4 regions of the Cellulosimicrobium sp. RS genome follow, and region 1 is predicted to be linked to each of the others. Evidence: riboswitches for the same ligand, from Rfam matches in the RefSeq annotation. Region 1 holds a riboswitch; each other region holds the start of a gene.
The links. Region 1 has a riboswitch for S-adenosylmethionine ahead of ACI769_RS05500 (aminotransferase class V-fold PLP-dependent enzyme). Riboswitches for the same ligand answer to the same signal wherever they lie in the genome.
Positions count from the first base shown of each region.

Region 2: another riboswitch for S-adenosylmethionine. It lies ahead of ACI769_RS05675 (ABC transporter substrate-binding protein); the one in region 1 lies ahead of ACI769_RS05500 (aminotransferase class V-fold PLP-dependent enzyme).
Region 3: another riboswitch for S-adenosylmethionine. It lies ahead of ACI769_RS05605 (LLM class flavin-dependent oxidoreductase); the one in region 1 lies ahead of ACI769_RS05500 (aminotransferase class V-fold PLP-dependent enzyme).
Region 4: another riboswitch for S-adenosylmethionine. It lies ahead of ACI769_RS09455 (methylenetetrahydrofolate reductase); the one in region 1 lies ahead of ACI769_RS05500 (aminotransferase class V-fold PLP-dependent enzyme).

Region 1 is NZ_JBJXVU010000002.1:522,334-526,407, forward strand. It holds gene ACI769_RS05490 (O-succinylhomoserine sulfhydrylase) at 1-785, opposite strand, end outside; gene ACI769_RS05495 (rhodanese-like domain-containing protein) at 782-1,273, opposite strand; SAM riboswitch class IV at 1,575-1,690, shown strand; gene ACI769_RS05500 (aminotransferase class V-fold PLP-dependent enzyme) at 1,724-3,157, shown strand; gene ACI769_RS05505 (GNAT family N-acetyltransferase) at 3,270-3,917, shown strand; gene ACI769_RS05510 (CsbD family protein) at 4,060-4,074, opposite strand, start outside.
Region 2 is NZ_JBJXVU010000003.1:18,318-22,391, reverse strand. It holds gene ACI769_RS05680 (ABC transporter permease) at 1-647, opposite strand, end outside; gene ACI769_RS05675 (ABC transporter substrate-binding protein) at 718-2,346, opposite strand; SAM riboswitch class IV at 2,451-2,564, opposite strand; gene ACI769_RS05670 (contact-dependent growth inhibition system immunity protein) at 2,931-3,251, opposite strand; gene ACI769_RS05665 (LLM class flavin-dependent oxidoreductase) at 3,472-4,074, opposite strand, start outside.
Region 3 is NZ_JBJXVU010000003.1:2,208-6,281, reverse strand. It holds gene ACI769_RS05605 (LLM class flavin-dependent oxidoreductase) at 1-900, opposite strand, end outside; SAM riboswitch class IV at 1,246-1,353, opposite strand; gene ACI769_RS05600 (helix-turn-helix domain-containing protein) at 1,523-2,245, shown strand; gene ACI769_RS05595 (MMPL family transporter) at 2,363-4,074, shown strand, end outside.
Region 4 is NZ_JBJXVU010000005.1:83,192-87,265, forward strand. It holds gene ACI769_RS09440 (LytR/AlgR family response regulator transcription factor) at 1-670, shown strand, start outside; gene ACI769_RS09445 (heavy metal transporter) at 667-1,119, shown strand; gene ACI769_RS09450 (cation acetate symporter) at 1,116-2,639, shown strand; SAM riboswitch class I at 2,851-2,953, shown strand; gene ACI769_RS09455 (methylenetetrahydrofolate reductase) at 2,959-4,020, shown strand; gene metE (5-methyltetrahydropteroyltriglutamate--homocysteine S-methyltransferase) at 4,053-4,074, shown strand, end outside.

The DNA.
Region 1 (4,074 bases):
AACGCCGACAGCGACGGCCCGGTGTTGCGGATGAACGTCTGCACGGGACCGGTGACGTACTCCTCGGTGCCGAGGATCGCGCCGCCGAGCACGCGGCCCTGCCCGTCGATGTGCTTGGTCGCCGAGTAGACGACGACGTCGGCACCGAGCTCGAGCGGACGCTGCAGCAGCGGCGTCGCGAAGACGTTGTCGAGCACGACGACCGCGCCGGCGGCGTGCGCGAGCTCGCTCACGCGCCGCGCGTCGACGATGTCCTGCATGGGGTTGGACGGCGTCTCGAAGAACACGACGTCCGCGGGGGTGGACAGCGCCTCCTCCCACTGCGACAGCACGTGGCCGTCGACGTAGTCCGTCCGCACGCCCCACTTCGCGAAGATCTCGTCGAAGATGACGAGGCTCGACCCGAAGAGCGCGCGCGCCGCGACGATGCGCGACCCGGACCGCACCAGCGCGGCGAGCGCCGTGAACACGGCGGACATGCCGGACGCCGTCGCGTAGCACGCCTCCGCGCCCTCCAGGAGGCGCAGGCGCTCCTCGAACGTGTGCACGGTCGGGTTGCCGTAGCGCGAGTAGACGAACCGGTCGAGCTCCCCCTTGAACGCGGCCTCGGCGTCGGCCGCGCGGTCGTACGTGTAGCCCTGCGTGAGGAACAGCGCCTCGGACGTCTCCTGGAACTCGGTGCGCGCGTGGCCGCCGCGCACGGCGAGCGTCGCGGGGCGGGCGCTCGCGGGCAGGGGCTTGCGGCCGGAGCCGCCGGGCACGCTCCCGGGCACGACCGCGCTCACCGGGCGGCCTCGTCGAACGTCGTGGTGGGCAGCCCGCGGACCTTCCAGCCCTCGACGTCCCGCAGGCCCGAGAACCCCTGGGCGCCCTCGAAGCCCTCGAGCACGTTGTACGACGGCCCGAGCCCGGCGGCCGTGGCCGCGCGCGCCGCGCCGATCGACCGCTGGCCCGAGCGGCACAGGAACACGACGGGACGCTCGTCGCCGGGCGTCAGACCTGCCTCGACGAGCCGGTCGAGGAACCGCGGGTTCGGGCCCGCCGGGGTCACCCACTCGTCGAACAGGACGTCGCGGCCGAGCTCCGTGGCGTCGGGCACGCCGATGGTGCGCCACTCGCCCTCGGTGCGGACGTCCACGAGCACGGCGCGCTCGTCGTGCGCGAGCAGGTCCCACGCCTGCTGCGGGGTGAGGTCGCCGGCGTAGCCGACGGCGGGACGCGCCTCGGGGGGTGCCGGCCGGGGTGCCGACGCCTGCTGGGACTGGTCGCTCATGAGAGTCCTCCTCCATCGATCGTGGCAGTAGCACCCTGCGCCCGGCCGCCGAGGCGGTCCGGGGGGTTGCTGCGGCGTCGACGTGCCACGTCACTCGGCCGCTCCGGATGGTTGGCTCGGATCGTACGCCACGCGTCCGACGTGCGGAACGCCCGTCTCGGGGAGCGGCCCGGGGTGGAGGTGCCCGACGTCGCGTGGCTCCGACGCGCGGGCTTATGACGCGGAGCGCCGCGTCCCGCCATCCGAGACGCCGTGACCACCGGTTGACACGCCGCCGTCCGCGCGGACATCCTGGTCCGCAGGTCATGAGTGCCAGCGCGAAACCCCGGTTTGCTGGCCGGCAACCCTCCTCTCGCGGCGGGGTGCCCCGGGTGACGACCAGGCCGCACGCCGACCGGCGGGCGGCAAGCGCGGGGAGGTTCTCCCCGGACGACCCTGGAGGACTGTGCCATGACTGCTCTCGCGGACGTCTCGTGTCCCACCGACGCCCCGGCCCCTGACCTCGCGGCGCTCGTCGACGCGCCCGCGCTCCTGCCCGTCGTCGGCGGGGACACGCTCGTCCCGCTCGTCGACGGCCGCAGCGTGCCGTACGCGAACCTCGACGTCGCGGCGTCGGCCCCGGCGCTGCGCTCGGTCGCGGACCGCGTGACCGAGGTGCTGCCGCTCTACGCGAGCGTGCACCGCGGCGCGGGCTACCTGTCGCAGGTCTCCACGGCGCTCTACGAGGCGTCGCGCCGCACGATCGGCGCGTTCGTCGGCGCGCGCGAGGACGACGTCACGGTCGTCACGCGCAACACGACCGACTCGCTCAACCTGCTCGCGGGCTGCGTCCCGGCGAACCCGGACGGCACGCCCGGGCGCGTGCTCGTCCTCGACGTCGAGCACCACGCGAACCTGCTGCCGTGGCAGCGCGCCGGCGGCGCGACGGTCCTCGCGGGCGGCGCGTCCGTCGCGGAGACGCTCTCGGGCCTGCGCACCGAGCTCGCGCGCTTCCCGTACGCGCTCGTCGCCGTGACCGGCGCCTCCAACGTCACGGGCGAGTCCCTGCCCGTCGCCGAGGTCGTCCGCGCCGCGCACGACGCCGGGGCGCGCGTCGTGCTCGACGGCGCGCAGCTCGTCCCGCACCGCGGGTTCTCGCTCGCCGCGTCGGGTGTCGACTACGTCGCGTTCTCGGGGCACAAGACCTACGCGCCGTTCGGCGCGGGGGCGCTCGTCGGGCGGCGCGACTGGCTCGACGCGGGCACCCCCTACCTCGCGGGCGGCGGCGCCGTGCGCCAGGTCGCGGTGACCGGGACGCAGTGGCAGACGGCGCCCGCACGCCACGAGGCCGGCTCGCCGAACGTGGTGGGCGCCGCGGCGCTCGCGGCGGCGTGCGACGCGCTCGCCGCGCTCGACCCGGCCGACCTGCACGCGCACGAGGCGGCGCTCCGCGCGGCCCTCGTCGCGGGCCTGGAGGCCGTCCCGGGTGTCCGGGTCGTGCGCGTGTGGGACGACGCCGTCGACCCGGTCGGCGTCGTGACGTTCGCCGTCGAGGGCCACGACCCGGGCCTCGTCGCCGCCTACCTCTCGGCCGAGCACGGCATCGGCGTGCGCGACGGCCGGTTCTGCGCGCACCCGCTGCTCGCGCGCCTCGGCTACGACGCGGGCGCGATCCGCGCCTCGGTGGGCGTCGGGACGACCGGTGCGGACGTCGTGCGCCTCGTCGAGGCCGTGCGCGCGTACGTCGAGCAGGGACCGACCACCCGGTACGAGGTCGTCGACGGCTGCTGGGCCGTCGTGGACGACCCGCGCCCGGTCCCCGCGGGGTCCGGCCTGGAGGGGCTCTTCGCGACCGCGGCGGCGGGTTTCCTCGCCGACGCGGCGGGCTGCGGACCGGCCGTCTGACCGTCACCGGCGGCCGACGCGGCAGCCTGTTCACCGGGTCGTCGCCGAGCGTTGTCCACCGCGTCGCCGGACCCTCTTGGCGCGGTGTTCCGCGTGTGCTCTGATATGCGCTGTGCTGCACGACGTCGTCCTCTCGGGGCACGGTTTCCGGCTGGAACCGCTGGCCCTGGAGCACGCTGAGACGCTGGCCGGCCTCGTCGACGAGGCGATGTGGTCAGGGATGAGCATCCCCCTGCCCTACGGGGTCGCGGGGATGGCCGATCTCGTGGCCGCGACCCGCGCGGCCCCGGACCTCACGGGCTTCGTCGTGCGCGCCGTCGACCCCGACGGCGCGCCCGGCGCCGTGCTTGGCAGCACCGCGTTCCGCGACCTGTCGCTCGTCGACCGCCGCGTCGAGGTGGGCCGCACGTTCTACGCGCGCACCACGTGGGGGAGCCTCGTCAACCCCGTGACGAAGTGGCTCCTGCTGCGCCACGCGTTCGAGACGTGGGACGTGCACCGGGTCGGCTTCCGCGTCGACACGCGCAACGAGCGCTCGCTCGGGGCCATGCGCCGTCTCGGCGCCTACGAGGAGGGCGTCATGCGCGGCCACCGCACCGCGCCCGACGGGACGCGCGCCGACTCCGTGCTGTTCTCGATCCTCGCGCCCGAGTGGCCCGGGGTCGAGGTGGGCCTCCTCGCGCGGATCACCGCCCCGCGCGTCGTGCCGGTGCTCGCCCCGGCGCCGTCGGCCGACGTCCGGCCGCTCGCCGCGTCCTGACCGTCGCCGCTCCCGGTCGTCGCGCCCCGGTCGTCGCGTCCTGGTCGTCGCATCCCGGTCGTGGCGTCCCGGGCGAACGGTCCCGAGACGCCACGAGGGCCCCGCCGGAGCGGAGCCCTCGTGGGCAGAACGGTGGAGCACGTCAGCGGTCGAACGC
Region 2 (4,074 bases), on a different contig from region 1:
TTGGCGCGCGCCGTCTCGACGTACGGCTCGCCGAGCGTCCCGCGCAGGCTCCGCGCGAGCACCTGGGCGAGCGCGGCGCTCGCCGGCACGGCGAGCGTGATCGCCGGCAGCACGAGGCTGATCGCGCCCTGGTTGCCGATCGCGGGGAACAGCGGGAGCTGGAAGGAGAACCACTGCAGCAGGAGGAGGCCCAGCCAGAACGGCGGCAGGGCGACGCCGAGCGGAGGGAGCGACGCGAGCGCGTGGCGCAGCCAGGCCGCGCGCGGGAACGTGCTCGCGATCGCGATGCCGACGCCCGCCACGACGGCGAGGACGAGCGCCGCGGCCGTGAGCCGGAGCGTCTCCGGGAGCGCCTGGAGCACGAGCTGCGTCGCGGGCGCCCCGGACGCGTACGACGTCCCGAAGTCGAGCCGCAGTGCGTGCCACAGCGCGTCGGCGTACTGCACGAGCACGGGCCGGTCGAGGCCGTACTGGGCGCGCAGGGCGTCGAGCAGCGCGGGGTCCACCTGGTCCGCCTCGCCTCCGCCGCTCGCCATGAGCGCGGCCGGGTCGCTGGGCAGCAGGTAGAGGACGAAGAACGAGATGGTGAACGCCGCCCAGAGCACGAACAGGCCCTGCCCGGCGCGACGCAGGACGTACCGGCCCATGGTCGGCCTCCTTCGTTGGGGGATGCCTGCCTGCCCGACGCCGCGGCGTCGGGCAGGCGGGCCCGGCGGGTCAGCCCTGGGTGACCCAGGCGTCGTAGAAGTCGAGGCGCGACGACGCCTCGAACGTCAGGCCGTGGACCGTGTCGGCGGCCGCGATGGTCGTCGAGAGCTCGTAGACCGGGATCGCGTGCCCCTTCTGCACGAGCAGGCGCGACGCCTCCGTGACGAGCTCCTGCCGCTCGGCCGGGTCGGTCGCCGCGGCCGACGCGTCGAGCAGGTCGTCGACCTCTTCCGCGTCACGCTGGTTGATGTTGCGCGCGTTCGCCGAGAAGATCGTCCGCAGCACGTCCGGGTCGGAGCGCGTGAGGTTGTAGTAGTCGAAGTCGAAGTCGCCGCTCTCCTTGATCGCCTGCGACTCGGCGACGGTCACGTGCTGGAGCTGGAGGTCCACGCCGATCTGCGCGAGCTGCTGCTGGACCAGCTCGAGCGGCTCCGGCACCTGCCAGAACGTCACGGTCGTGGAGAGCTTCTGGCCGTCCTTCTCCCGCACGCCGTCGGCGCCCTCGACCCAGCCCGCGTCGTCGAGGATCTTCTTCGCGCCCTCGGGGTCGTAGGCGAGCTCGTCCGCGACGCTCTCGTAGAGCGGCGTCGAGTGCGACAGGACGCTCGTGGCCGGCTCGTCCTGCGCGCTGAGCACGGTGTCCGCGATCTGCTCGCGGTCGATGCCCTGGAGGATCGCCGTCCGCACGGCCTCGTCGCCCGCGAGCGGGCTCGACTCGTTGGGGAAGAGGTTGAACACGACGCCCGGGTTGGCGCGGTACTCGAGCCAGAACCCGTTCCCGTCGAACTGCGGGAGGTCGACGGTCGAGATCGCGGCCGTGGCGTCGATCTGCCCCGACTGCAGGCTGCCGCTGCGCACGCTCGCCTCGGGGATGACCTTGAACGTCACCGTGTCGAGGTAGGCCTCGCCCTGGTGGTCGCTCGCCTCCGAGCCCCACGCGTAGCCCGCGACCTTCTCGAGCACGATCTCCTGGTCCTGCGTGTACGACTTCACGGAGAACGGGCCGGAGCCGACGAACTTCCCGGCGCAGCGGTCCTCGACGCTCAGGTCGGCCGAGGACGGGGCGAGGAGGCCGAGCGAGAACGTCGACGTCGCCTGGAGGAACTGCGCGCTCGGCTCCGCGAAGTCCACCGTGAGGGTCTGCGGGTCGGTGACGGTCGTGCCCTCGTAGCCGACGAGGTACTGCGACCCGAGCGACGCCGTCGCACCGAGCGCGACGATCGCGTCGAAGTTCGTCTTCACCGACTCGGCGTCGATCGGCGTGCCGTCGGCGTACGTCGCGTCGTCGCGCAGGTGGAACGTGTAGCTCGACGCGTCGTCGTTCACCTCCCAGCTCTCCGCGAGCCACGGCAGGATCTCGCCCGACTCCGGGTCCTGCGCCGTGAGCGACGCGACGGTCTGGCGGGCCGCCGCGATGGCGTCGTTGTTGCCGACCTGCTGCGGGTCGATGCAGTGCGAGTCGACCGTGAGGGCGAACGTCAGGTCGCCGCCCGTCACGGGCTCGCCGGACGGGCTGGGCGACCCGTCGCCGTCGGACGCGCCGGAGCCGCCGCCCGCGCACGCGCTGAGCAGGAGGCCCGTCGCGGCGGCCGCCGCGGCGACGGTCAGGGACCGGCGTCGGTGAGGTGTGGGGATCATGTCGTGCTGCTCTCCTCGTGTGCCGGCTGAGGACCGGCGGTCGTCCGGCGCCGGTGGTCGTCCGCGGCGGGCCCAGGGCCGGCGCGGCGGGGGTGCCCACCGGGGTGCCGTGCTTACCGCGCCGCGGGAGCGGCGCGGTCAGGTCGTTCCCGGAGCACCCCGTCACGTCGAAGGGTTGCTGGTCAGCGAGCCGGGCCTACGTGCTGACGCTCGTCACCTGGGAGCAGGAAAGACAATCTCGACCGGTTGAGTCAAGTATCGAGACGGCCGTCCCGCCAGACGGACGGTTGTTTCCGCCGAGACGACGCGAGTCGCGGCCGTCTCGCGTGTCACCGCGCCGGGAAGGGCGACTCGGGAGGTGGGGTGGCGCCACGGACCGGGCGCGCTCGGACGGGCGCCCGACCTGCGGCAGCACGGACCGCCGCGACGCCACCGACAGCGAAGCGCGCGCCACGGGCGTCGACAGCGACGTCGTCGACGCCCGGACGTGCGCCGGCACGCCGAGCACGACGCGCCACCGGAGCCGTCGCGATCAGGCCCGCCGACCGTAGCCGGCACGCGAGAGACCGAGAGAGCGAAACTCCTCAGGGACCGTCAAGATCTGATGCGGTGATTCTCGCCGTCACTTCTCCCCGGACCACGAGGAGCCAGTCGCGCAGCGGCATTCCCACGGCCTCGCGATAGAGCTCGGCATGAAGCCGGCCGTTGATCCACTCGACGACCTGCTCGTCGGAACGGTAGCGGTCCAGGGTGCTGTCGATCTCGTCGACGAGTCCGTCGTACCTGCTGGGGCCGACCAGGTCCAGGAAACGCGCCAGAGCACCTGCGGGACTCCCGTAGTCCTCTTCCCAGTCCTGGTGGAAGAACGAGCCGAAGAACGCGTCGAGCGAGTAGTGGGTCGTCATGGCGCACCTCGCGGAGGGGTCGTCGCGTCAAGGAAGGGCGGCGTGAGTGCGAGAGCCTGCGTCGAGACCGGAGCTGCGCCCGGGACGCGACGCTACACCGTCGGCCTCTTCAGCAGGGGTGTTCTCAGCCTGCCGCCGGGCCCGCAGCGCAGCCTCCTCCATCATCCGCGCCGCCCAGCTCGAGGAAGAGCGAACCGGCCGTGGCGTCGAGGATGCCTCGTCAGGCCGCCGTGAACCCCGCCGCGCGGCGGGCGTCGGCCGGGCTCCACAGGTCCGTCTTCACCTCGGCCTGCACGACGGGCACGACCTCCTCCGCGAACCGGCGCAGCACGTCCTCCTGCTGCGCCGCGGGGATCAGGTGGTTCACCGAGACGGACTGCAGGTCGTGCCGGTACGAGGCGTGGTAGTCGAGGATCTTCTCCGCCACGCGCTCCGGCGACCCCACGAGCGCGGGCCCGCGCTCGACGGCGTCCTCGACCGTCCGGAAGCTCGGTGCCTTCCCGACGGCGTCGGGCCCGTACCCCCGGCGCGCCGCCGCCGCGACCTGGCCCTCGTAGATCGGGCGGTACTGCTCGATCGCCTCCTCCGTCGTGTCGGCGAGGAACAGCCCGCCCGAGCCCGACCCGACGAACCCGTACGCCGGGTCGTGCCCGTGCGCCGCGTACTGCTCGCGGAAGCGGTCGATGAGCACCTGGTAGTTCTCGCGCGGCTGCAACGCGTTGGCGCTGACGATCGGGTCCCCGTACCGGGCCGCGAGGTCCACCGCGAAGCGCGACGTCGCCGACCCGTGCCAGATCCGGAACGGCCCGGCGAACGGTCGCGG
Region 3 (4,074 bases), on a different contig from region 1:
CCACGAGACGCCCTCGAGGTCCTCGAGCAGGTCGAGGCGGGCCTGCGCGCTCGCGCGCGTGTCCCCGACGACGACGTACGCGTCCACGAGGACCCGCAGCCCGTCGGGGTCGCGCCCGGCGTCCGCGGCGGCGTCGCGCACCTGCGCCCGCAGCGCGACCGCCTCGTCCCGCGTCGCCGCGCGGACCCGCACGACGTCGGCCCGCCGGGCCGCGAGGTCGAGCGACGCCGGCGTGCTCGCCCGCACGACGACGGGCGGCTGGCCCTGCGGCGGGCGCGGCGTGATCGACGGCCCCTTGACCGCGAACCGGATGCCCTCGTGGTCGACGTAGTGCAGCTTCTCGCGGTCCACGAACCGGCCCGTCGCGACGTCGCGGATCTCGGCGTCGTCCTCCCACGAGTCCCAGAGCCGCGTGACGACCTCGACCGCCTCGTCGGCCTCGGCCACGGCGTCGGGCTCGTCCTGGGCGCCCTTGCGCCCGAAGGCCGCGGCCTCGGCCGGGGTCGTGGACCACCCGACCTGCCATCCCGCGCGGCCGGAGCTCACGTGGTCGATCGTCGCGACCGCCTTGGAGACGTGGAACGGCTCGGTGTGCGTGGTGGTGACGGTCGGGACGAGGCCGATGCCCGCGCTGCGCGGCGCGAGCCGGGACGCGACGAGCGCGGCGTCGAGCCGGCCGCGCACGGACCCGTTGCGGCCCGGCTGGAGGGTGAACGCGTCGTCGAGCGTGACGAGGTCGAGCAGGCCGCGCTGGGCGGTGGCCACGAGCTCGACGAGGCGCTTGGCGTCGAACAGGCGCTGGGCCTGGGAGCCCACGGTCCGCCAGGCGGCGGGGTGCGCACCGGCGTCGGTGAGGTCGACGCCCAGGTGGACGGTACGGGCGGGGCGGGGGTCGGGCATCGCGAGGATCCGTTCTGGGACAGGCGCCGGCGGCGCGCTCAGGGCGCGGCGGGGTGCCGGGGGTGGGCAGGGTCGTCCCGCCGCGGGACGGCAGGGCGGGGCCGGGGAGGCCGGAGGGAGGCCCGTCAGGGCGTGCGCGCGGGAGCGCGCGGCGTCAGGAGCGGGGCGTCGTCAGCGACAACAGGTGACGCGCACGGGGGCGCCGACCGGACAGGAGACGACGGCCGCACCGCGGACCGGACAGGGGCACGTCGGCGCGTGCGGGGTGCTCACCGCGGTGCTCGACTCTCGCCGGTCCATCGTCCGTCTCCTTCGTGCCCGTCTCCGGGCGCCGCGTGTTGCCCCGCACCGCGCAGGTCGCGCGACGCGGGACCTGGTCCTCACCCGGGGCACCCCGCCGCGCGGGAGGGTTGCCGTCCGACGAGCCGGGGCTTCGCGTCGGAGCTCATGACCATGTCCTGTGCCGGGGTCCGTGGACCTCGGTTGCCGGGAACCTACGAGCGGTCGGAGAGGGTGTCAACGCACCGCCGGGACCTTCCCACATACTGGACTCGATCGGTCAACTTTGAGCAGCCGAGGCCCTCGTTTGCACCGAGTGCATCGATGCACCTAGTGTCAAGAGGTGCCTCTCCTCCCCGGACCCGAGCGCCCGACCGCGCCCGCGACGGACGCCGTGACCCCGGACGCGCCGAGCGCGGACGCCCCCGGCCCGGACGCCGCGGCCCCCGACCGTCGCGCGGCCCTGCGCGCACGCCACCGCCGCGCGATCGTCGCCGCCGCCGCGTCGCTCATGGAGGAGAAGGGCGGCGCGCGCTTCACCGTCGACGAGCTCGCGGCCCGGGCCGACGTCGCGCGCCGCACGATCTTCAACCACTTCGCGTCGCTCGACGACGTCGTGGTCGAGGTCTGCGAGGACGTGCTGGGCACCGTCGTCGAGACGCTCGGGGCGAGCGCGGCCGAGCCGGGCACCGACCGCCCCACGCCCCTCGACGACGTCACCGCGGCGCTGCGCGGCACGGACCTCGTCGGCCCCATGGCCTACCTCACGCGCGCCCTCGGCGGTACCGCGACCGAGCCCACGCCGCGCGTCACGACGATGGTCGTGCGCACCTTCACCCACCTCGCCGAGCGCCTCGTCGCGGCCACCACGCGCCGACACCCGGACGTCGACCCGCTCGAGATCGAGATGCTCGTGGGCGCGCTCATGGCCGGGGTCCTCGTCATCCAGCGGCGCTGGTGGGCCGAGACCGGCGCCGCCGACGACGACGCGTCGCGCGCGGTGTGGTCCGGCCTGCTCGACCGCCTCGTCGAACGGATCCGCGCCGGCTGGGCGGACCCCGTCTGACACGACCCGCACCCTCCCCGCCCTGTCCCGCCTCGCGACCACCTCTCCCGCAGCACCGCACCCGCCACCCCGGGCACACCCGCCGGACCCGGACCGGACTCCCACCGAAGGATCCTCATGGCTGAACTCCTCTACCGCCTCGGCCGCGCGTGCGCGCGCCGCGCGCGGACCGTCCTCGCCGCGTGGCTCGCGGTGCTCGTGCTCGCCGGGGCGGCGTTCGTCGCGTTCGGCGGCACGCTCGCCAGCAGCTTCTCGATCCCCGGCACCCCCACCGCGGACGTCACCGAGCGGCTCCAGACCGCGCTGCCCGAGGCGTCGGGCGGGAGCGGCACGATCGTCCTCGCGACGGAGGACGGCGCGCCGTTCACGCCCGAGCAGGAGGCGGCGATCGCGGACCGCTTCGCCGCGGCGGAGGAGGTCGACGGCGTCGCGTCGGTCGTCGACCCGTTCGCGACGCAGGAGGAGCTCGCCGACCAGCGGAAGCAGATCGACGACGGCCGCACCCAGATCGCCGCGGGACGCGAGCAGATCGAGGACGGCCGCGCGCAGCTCGCCGCCGCGCAGGAGCAGGTCGACGCCGCGCGCGCCCAGCTCGACGCGGGCCAGGCCGAGCTCGACGCCGCACGTGCCCAGGCGGAGGCCGCGGGCGCGCTGGAGCAGGCGGCGCCGCAGCTCGACGCGCAGCAGGCCGAGATCGACGCGGGCCGCGCCACGCTCGAGTCGCAGGCCACGACGCTCGACCAGCAGGTCACCGCGCTGGAGGACCAGAGCGCGACGCTCGAGGAGCAGTCCGCGCAGCTCGAGCTCTCCGCTCCCCTGCTCGACATGGCGTCCGACATCCGCCTCGTGTCCACGGACGGGAGCGCGGCGGTCGCGAACGTGACGTTCACCGAGCCGAACATGAGCATCGACCAGCAGACGAAGGACGACCTCGTGGCCGTCTTCGCGGACGACCCGGTCGACGGCGTCCAGACCGACTTCTCGTCCGACATCGCCCAGGGCGTGCCGCAGGTGTTCGGCGTGGGCGAGGCCGTCGGCCTCGTCGTCGCGGCGATCGTGCTCGTCGTCATGCTCGGGACGCTCGTGGGCGCAGGCCTGCCGATCCTCACGGCACTCATCGGGGTCGGGATCGGCGCGCTCGCCGCGATGTCGCTGTCCGGGGTCGTGGAGATGTCGTCGGTGACGCCGGTGCTCGGCCTCATGCTGGGGCTCGCCGTCGGGATCGACTACTCGCTGTTCATCGTCAACCGGCACCGGCGCCAGCTCAAGCAGGGCGACGAGCTGCACGAGTCGATCGCGCTCGCGAACGGCACGTCGGGCAACGCGGTCGTGTTCGCCGGGGCGACGGTGCTCATCGCGCTGCTCGCGCTCAACGTCACCGGCATCCCGTTCCTCGGCCTCATGGGCACGGTCGGTGCGCTGTGCGTCGCGATCGCCGTCCTCATCGCCGTCACGCTCACGCCGGCCCTGCTCGGCATGATCGGCCCGCGGATCCTCAGCCGCCGCGAGCGCGCCGCGCTCGCCGGGCCCGCCGCGTCGTCGGGCGCCTCGACGGGCGCGTCGACGGGCGCGTCGGCCGGGACCGCGTCGTCGGAGCCGGGCACCGCGGGCGGCCTGCCCGCCGCGGAGCCCGTGCGCCCCATGTCGACCGTCCGCGCGGTGGGGACGGCCCTGCTCGCCGTCGTCGCGCTCGGCGTGATCGCCCTGCCCGCGCTCGACCTGCGGACCAACCTGCCCGACGGCTCGTCCGAGGCGCACGACTCCACGCAGTACCGCGCGTACTCGACCGTCGCCGAGGAGTTCGGCGAGGGCACGAACGGGCCGCTGCT
Region 4 (4,074 bases), on a different contig from region 1:
GGTGGACGCGGCGTTCCTCGACATCCACATGCCGGGGCTGACCGGCCTCGACCTCGCCCGCGCGCTCTCCCGGTTCGCCGACCGCCCGGCGGTCGTGTTCGTGACCGCCGACGAGGCGCGCGCGCTGGAGGCGTTCGACGTCGAGGCCGTCGACTACGTGCTCAAGCCCGTGCGGCGCGAGCGGCTCGCGCGGGCCGTCGACCGCGTCGTCGAGCGGGTCGCGGAGCGCACCGCGGCGGGGCGCGCCCCCGCGACCGACGCGGCAGCGCCCGCCAGCGCCGCCGCTCCCTCGCCCGCGGCCGGTGGCCCGGCGGGAGGCGCCGCCCCGGCCGACGAGACGCTCGTCGTGACGGTCGGCACGACGACGCGGCTCGTCCGGCGCAGCGCGGTGCGGTGGGTGCAGGCGCAGGGCGACTACTCCCGGCTCGTGACGGACACCGAGCAGTTCCTCGTGCGCGAGCCGCTCTCCGACCTCGAGGAGCGGTGGGCGCCCGCGGGGTTCCTGCGCGTGCACCGGTCGTACCTCGTGGACCGCGCGGCCGTGACCGCGGCGCGGTTCGGCGGGGCGCAGCCCGCGCTCGTCGTCGCCGGGCACGAGGTCCCGGTGAGCCGCCGCATGGTGCCCGCGGTCCGCGAGGCGCTCCTCGGGCCGCACCGGGGCGCGCCGTGACGGGCACCGACCCGCGTCGGGACGCGCGCGTGCGCGTCCGGTCCACGGACGTCCCCGCGGGCCCGAGCCCCGGCGAGGGCACCGCCCCGCGGGGCGGCGCGGCGTCGGGCACGGCGCGGGCTGGCGAGCCCGACGACGCCGCGACCGCGTACACGCGCGGGCTCGTCCGGGCCCAGCTCCGGCTCGGGCTGGCGTGCGTGGCGTCGTTCCTCGCCGTCGTCACGCTGCTCACGGTGACGATGAGCGGCGTGCCCGCGCTGGACGACGTCGTGGTGCTCGGCGTGCCGCTGCCGTGGCTCGTGCACGCGTACGGCTTCTACCCCGTGATCGTCGCGTTCGCGGTCGTCTTCGCGGTCGCGGCGGCGCGCAACGAGCGCCGGTACCGCGCGCTCGCCGAGAGCGCGGGCGCGCCCGACGAGCCCGGCCCCGACGACGGCGGTGCGCCGTGACCAGCACGCTGCCCCTCGTCGCGATCGCGCTGCTCCTGCTCGCGACCGGGCTCATCGGGTTCTACGGCCTGCGGATCTCGCGCACCACGAGCGACTTCTTCGTCGCGTCGCGCACCGTGCGGCCGGTCTGGAACGCGTCGGCGATCAGCGGCGAGTACCTGTCCGCGGGCACGTTCCTCGGGCTCTCGGGCCTCGTGCTGCTGTCCGGCGCGGAGGCGTTCTGGTTCCCCGTGGGGTACGCGGCGGGCTACCTGCTCGTCCTGCTGTTCGTCGCGGGCCCCCTGCGGCGCAGCGGCGCGTACACGATCCCCGACTTCGTGCACGCCCGGCTCGACTCCGTGGTCGCGCGCCGCGTGACGAGCGTGCTCGTGCTCGTCATCGGGTGGCTCTACGTGGTGCCGCAGCTCCACGGGGCGGCGCTCGTCATCACGAGCGTGGCCCCGGTGCCGCCGTGGGTCGGCTCGGTGGGGATCGCGGTCGTGGTGAGCGCCGTCGTCGCCGCGGGCGGGATGCGCTCCATCACGTTCGTCCAGGCGTTCCAGTTCTGGGTCAAGCTCACCGCGCTCGCGGTGCCGCTCGTCGTCGTGCTCATGGCGCTCGGCGGGGCGTTCGAGCCCGGCGGCGCCGTCGTCACGTTCGACCCCGCCGCCGTGTTCCCCCACGAGGCCGGGCCGGGCGGCCTCGACGCGTACGCGACCGTCTCGCTCCTGCTCGCCCTCCTGCTCGGCACGACCGGCCTGCCGCACGTCCTCGTGCGCTTCTACACCTCGCCCGACGGCGGCTCGGCCCGCCGCACGACCGTGGTCGTGCTCGTCATGATCAGCGTGTTCTACATGGTGTCGAGCACGCTCGGGCTCGTGGCGCGGGTCGTCGCGCCCGACCTCGCGGCGCCCGGCGTCGCGGACACCGTCGTCCTCGCGCTGCCGACCCGCCTCGTGCCCGGGCTCGGCGGCGAGCTGCTCGCCGCGCTCGTCGTCGCCGGGGCGTTCGCCGCGTTCCTCGGGACGTCGTCGGGGCTCGTGGTGGCGCTGGCGGGCGTCGTGAGCCAGGACCTGTTCGGCGGCACCGTGCGGTCCTTCCGCTGGTCCGCGGTCGCGTGCACGCTCATCCCGCTCGCGTTCGCGCTCGTCACCATCCCGCAGGGCCTCGTGACGAGCGTCGGGACGGTGTTCGTCTTCGCGGCGTCGGCCCTGTCCCCCGTCATCCTGCTCGGCGTGTGGTGGCGCGGCCTCACCGCGCGGGGCGCGGTGGCGGGCATGGTCGTGGGGGCCGTCCTGTGCGCGACGGCGCTGCTCGCGTCGTCCGCGCTCGTCGCCGCGGGGTACGGGAGCCCGTCCGGCGACATGGCCGACGGCGTCCCCGGCATCGTGCGCGCCCTGCTCGCCCAGCCCGCTGCCTGGACCATCCCGCTCGCGACGGCGACCGTCGTCGTCGTGTCTCTCCTCGACCGGCGCGGCCCGCCGCTGCGCACCGACCGGTTCCTCCGGCGTCTGCACGTGCCCGAGCGCCGGAGGGCCTGAGACCTGCGAGGCCGACGCCGACCCGTCGCCATGGTCGGTGTCTGGGACCTCGCTCGAGCACCTGAAATCTGTAGCGTAGGAAACCTGAAATTCGTAGCGTAGAGAGCCTGAGATCCGTAGCGCGGGGCGCCGCTACGCCTCCGGCCGATCCCTCCGCATCTCACCTGGCGGGCGCTCTCGACCGCATGTCGGATGGGTCGTAGGATCGTGCCAACCATCCAGAGCGGTCGAGAGTCCTGGCTCGACGACACCGCAGCAACCCGCCGACGGAAGCCTCCCGAGGACAAAGGTGCTAACGCCAGGGTCGATGGAGTGACGCATGACCTCAGAGGCATCCTTCGCGCACCGTCCGGGCCGTCCTCGGCCGACGGTGTCGTTCGAGCTCATGCCCCCGCGCCGACCGGACGCGGCCCCGAAGTTCTGGGAGACGGCACGCCGTCTCGTCGCGACGCACCCCGACTTCGTGTCCGTGACGTACGGCGCCGCGGGCACCGACCGCGCGACCGCGCGCCAGGTCGTCGGACGCCTGCTCCAGGGCACGCCCGTGCTGCCGATCGCACACCTCACGTGCGTCGGGGCGTCGCGCGAGGACGTGGAGTCGGTCATCACCGACTTCCTCGACGAGGGCGTGCGGAGCTTCCTCGCGCTGCGGGGCGACCCGCCGCGCGACCAGCCGGACTGGCAGCCCGCGCCCGACGGCGTCCGGTCGTCGACCGAGCTCGTCGCGCTGCTGCGCGAGGTCGAGGCGTCGCGCTGCGCGTCCGACCCGGCGGTCGCGCTGCGCGGCGCGGCCCGGCCGCTGACGATCGCCGTCGCGACGTTCTGCGACGGCAACCCCGCCGCCGGCACGACGCGCGCCCAGGAGGTGCGCCGCCTCTGGCAGAAGCAGCAGGCCGGCGCGAGCTTCGCGATCACGCAGCTCTTCTACGACGCGTCGTCGTACACCGACTTCGTCGCCGAGGCCCGTGCGGCCGGCGTGACGATCCCCATCCTCGCCGGGCTGCTGCCCACGACGGAGCCCGCGCGGCTCCGTCGCGTCGAGGAGCTCACGGGCGTGCGCGCGCCCCAGCACCTGCTGGACGCGCTCGACGCCCTGCCCGACCCGGAGGCGCAGCACGCCTACGGGATCGCGTACTCGGTCGACCTCGCGCAGCGCGTCCTCGACGCGGGCACGCCCGGTCTGCACGTGTACACGTTCAACAAGCACCGCGCCGCTCTTGACCTGCTCGAGGGTGTCCACCTCGGCGGCGGGTCGGGCGGGACCGGGGGCGGCGCCAGCGCCGCCGCCGCCCCGCTCGTCCCGGACCTGGCCAGCGGGCCGTGGGTCACCGGCACCTCCCTGCCCACGACGAGCGCCGCCACGCACGGCGCGCCCGTCTGACCGGTCCTCCGGACCAGCAAGAGGTTTCGATCATGGCCACTTCCGTACCCTCCC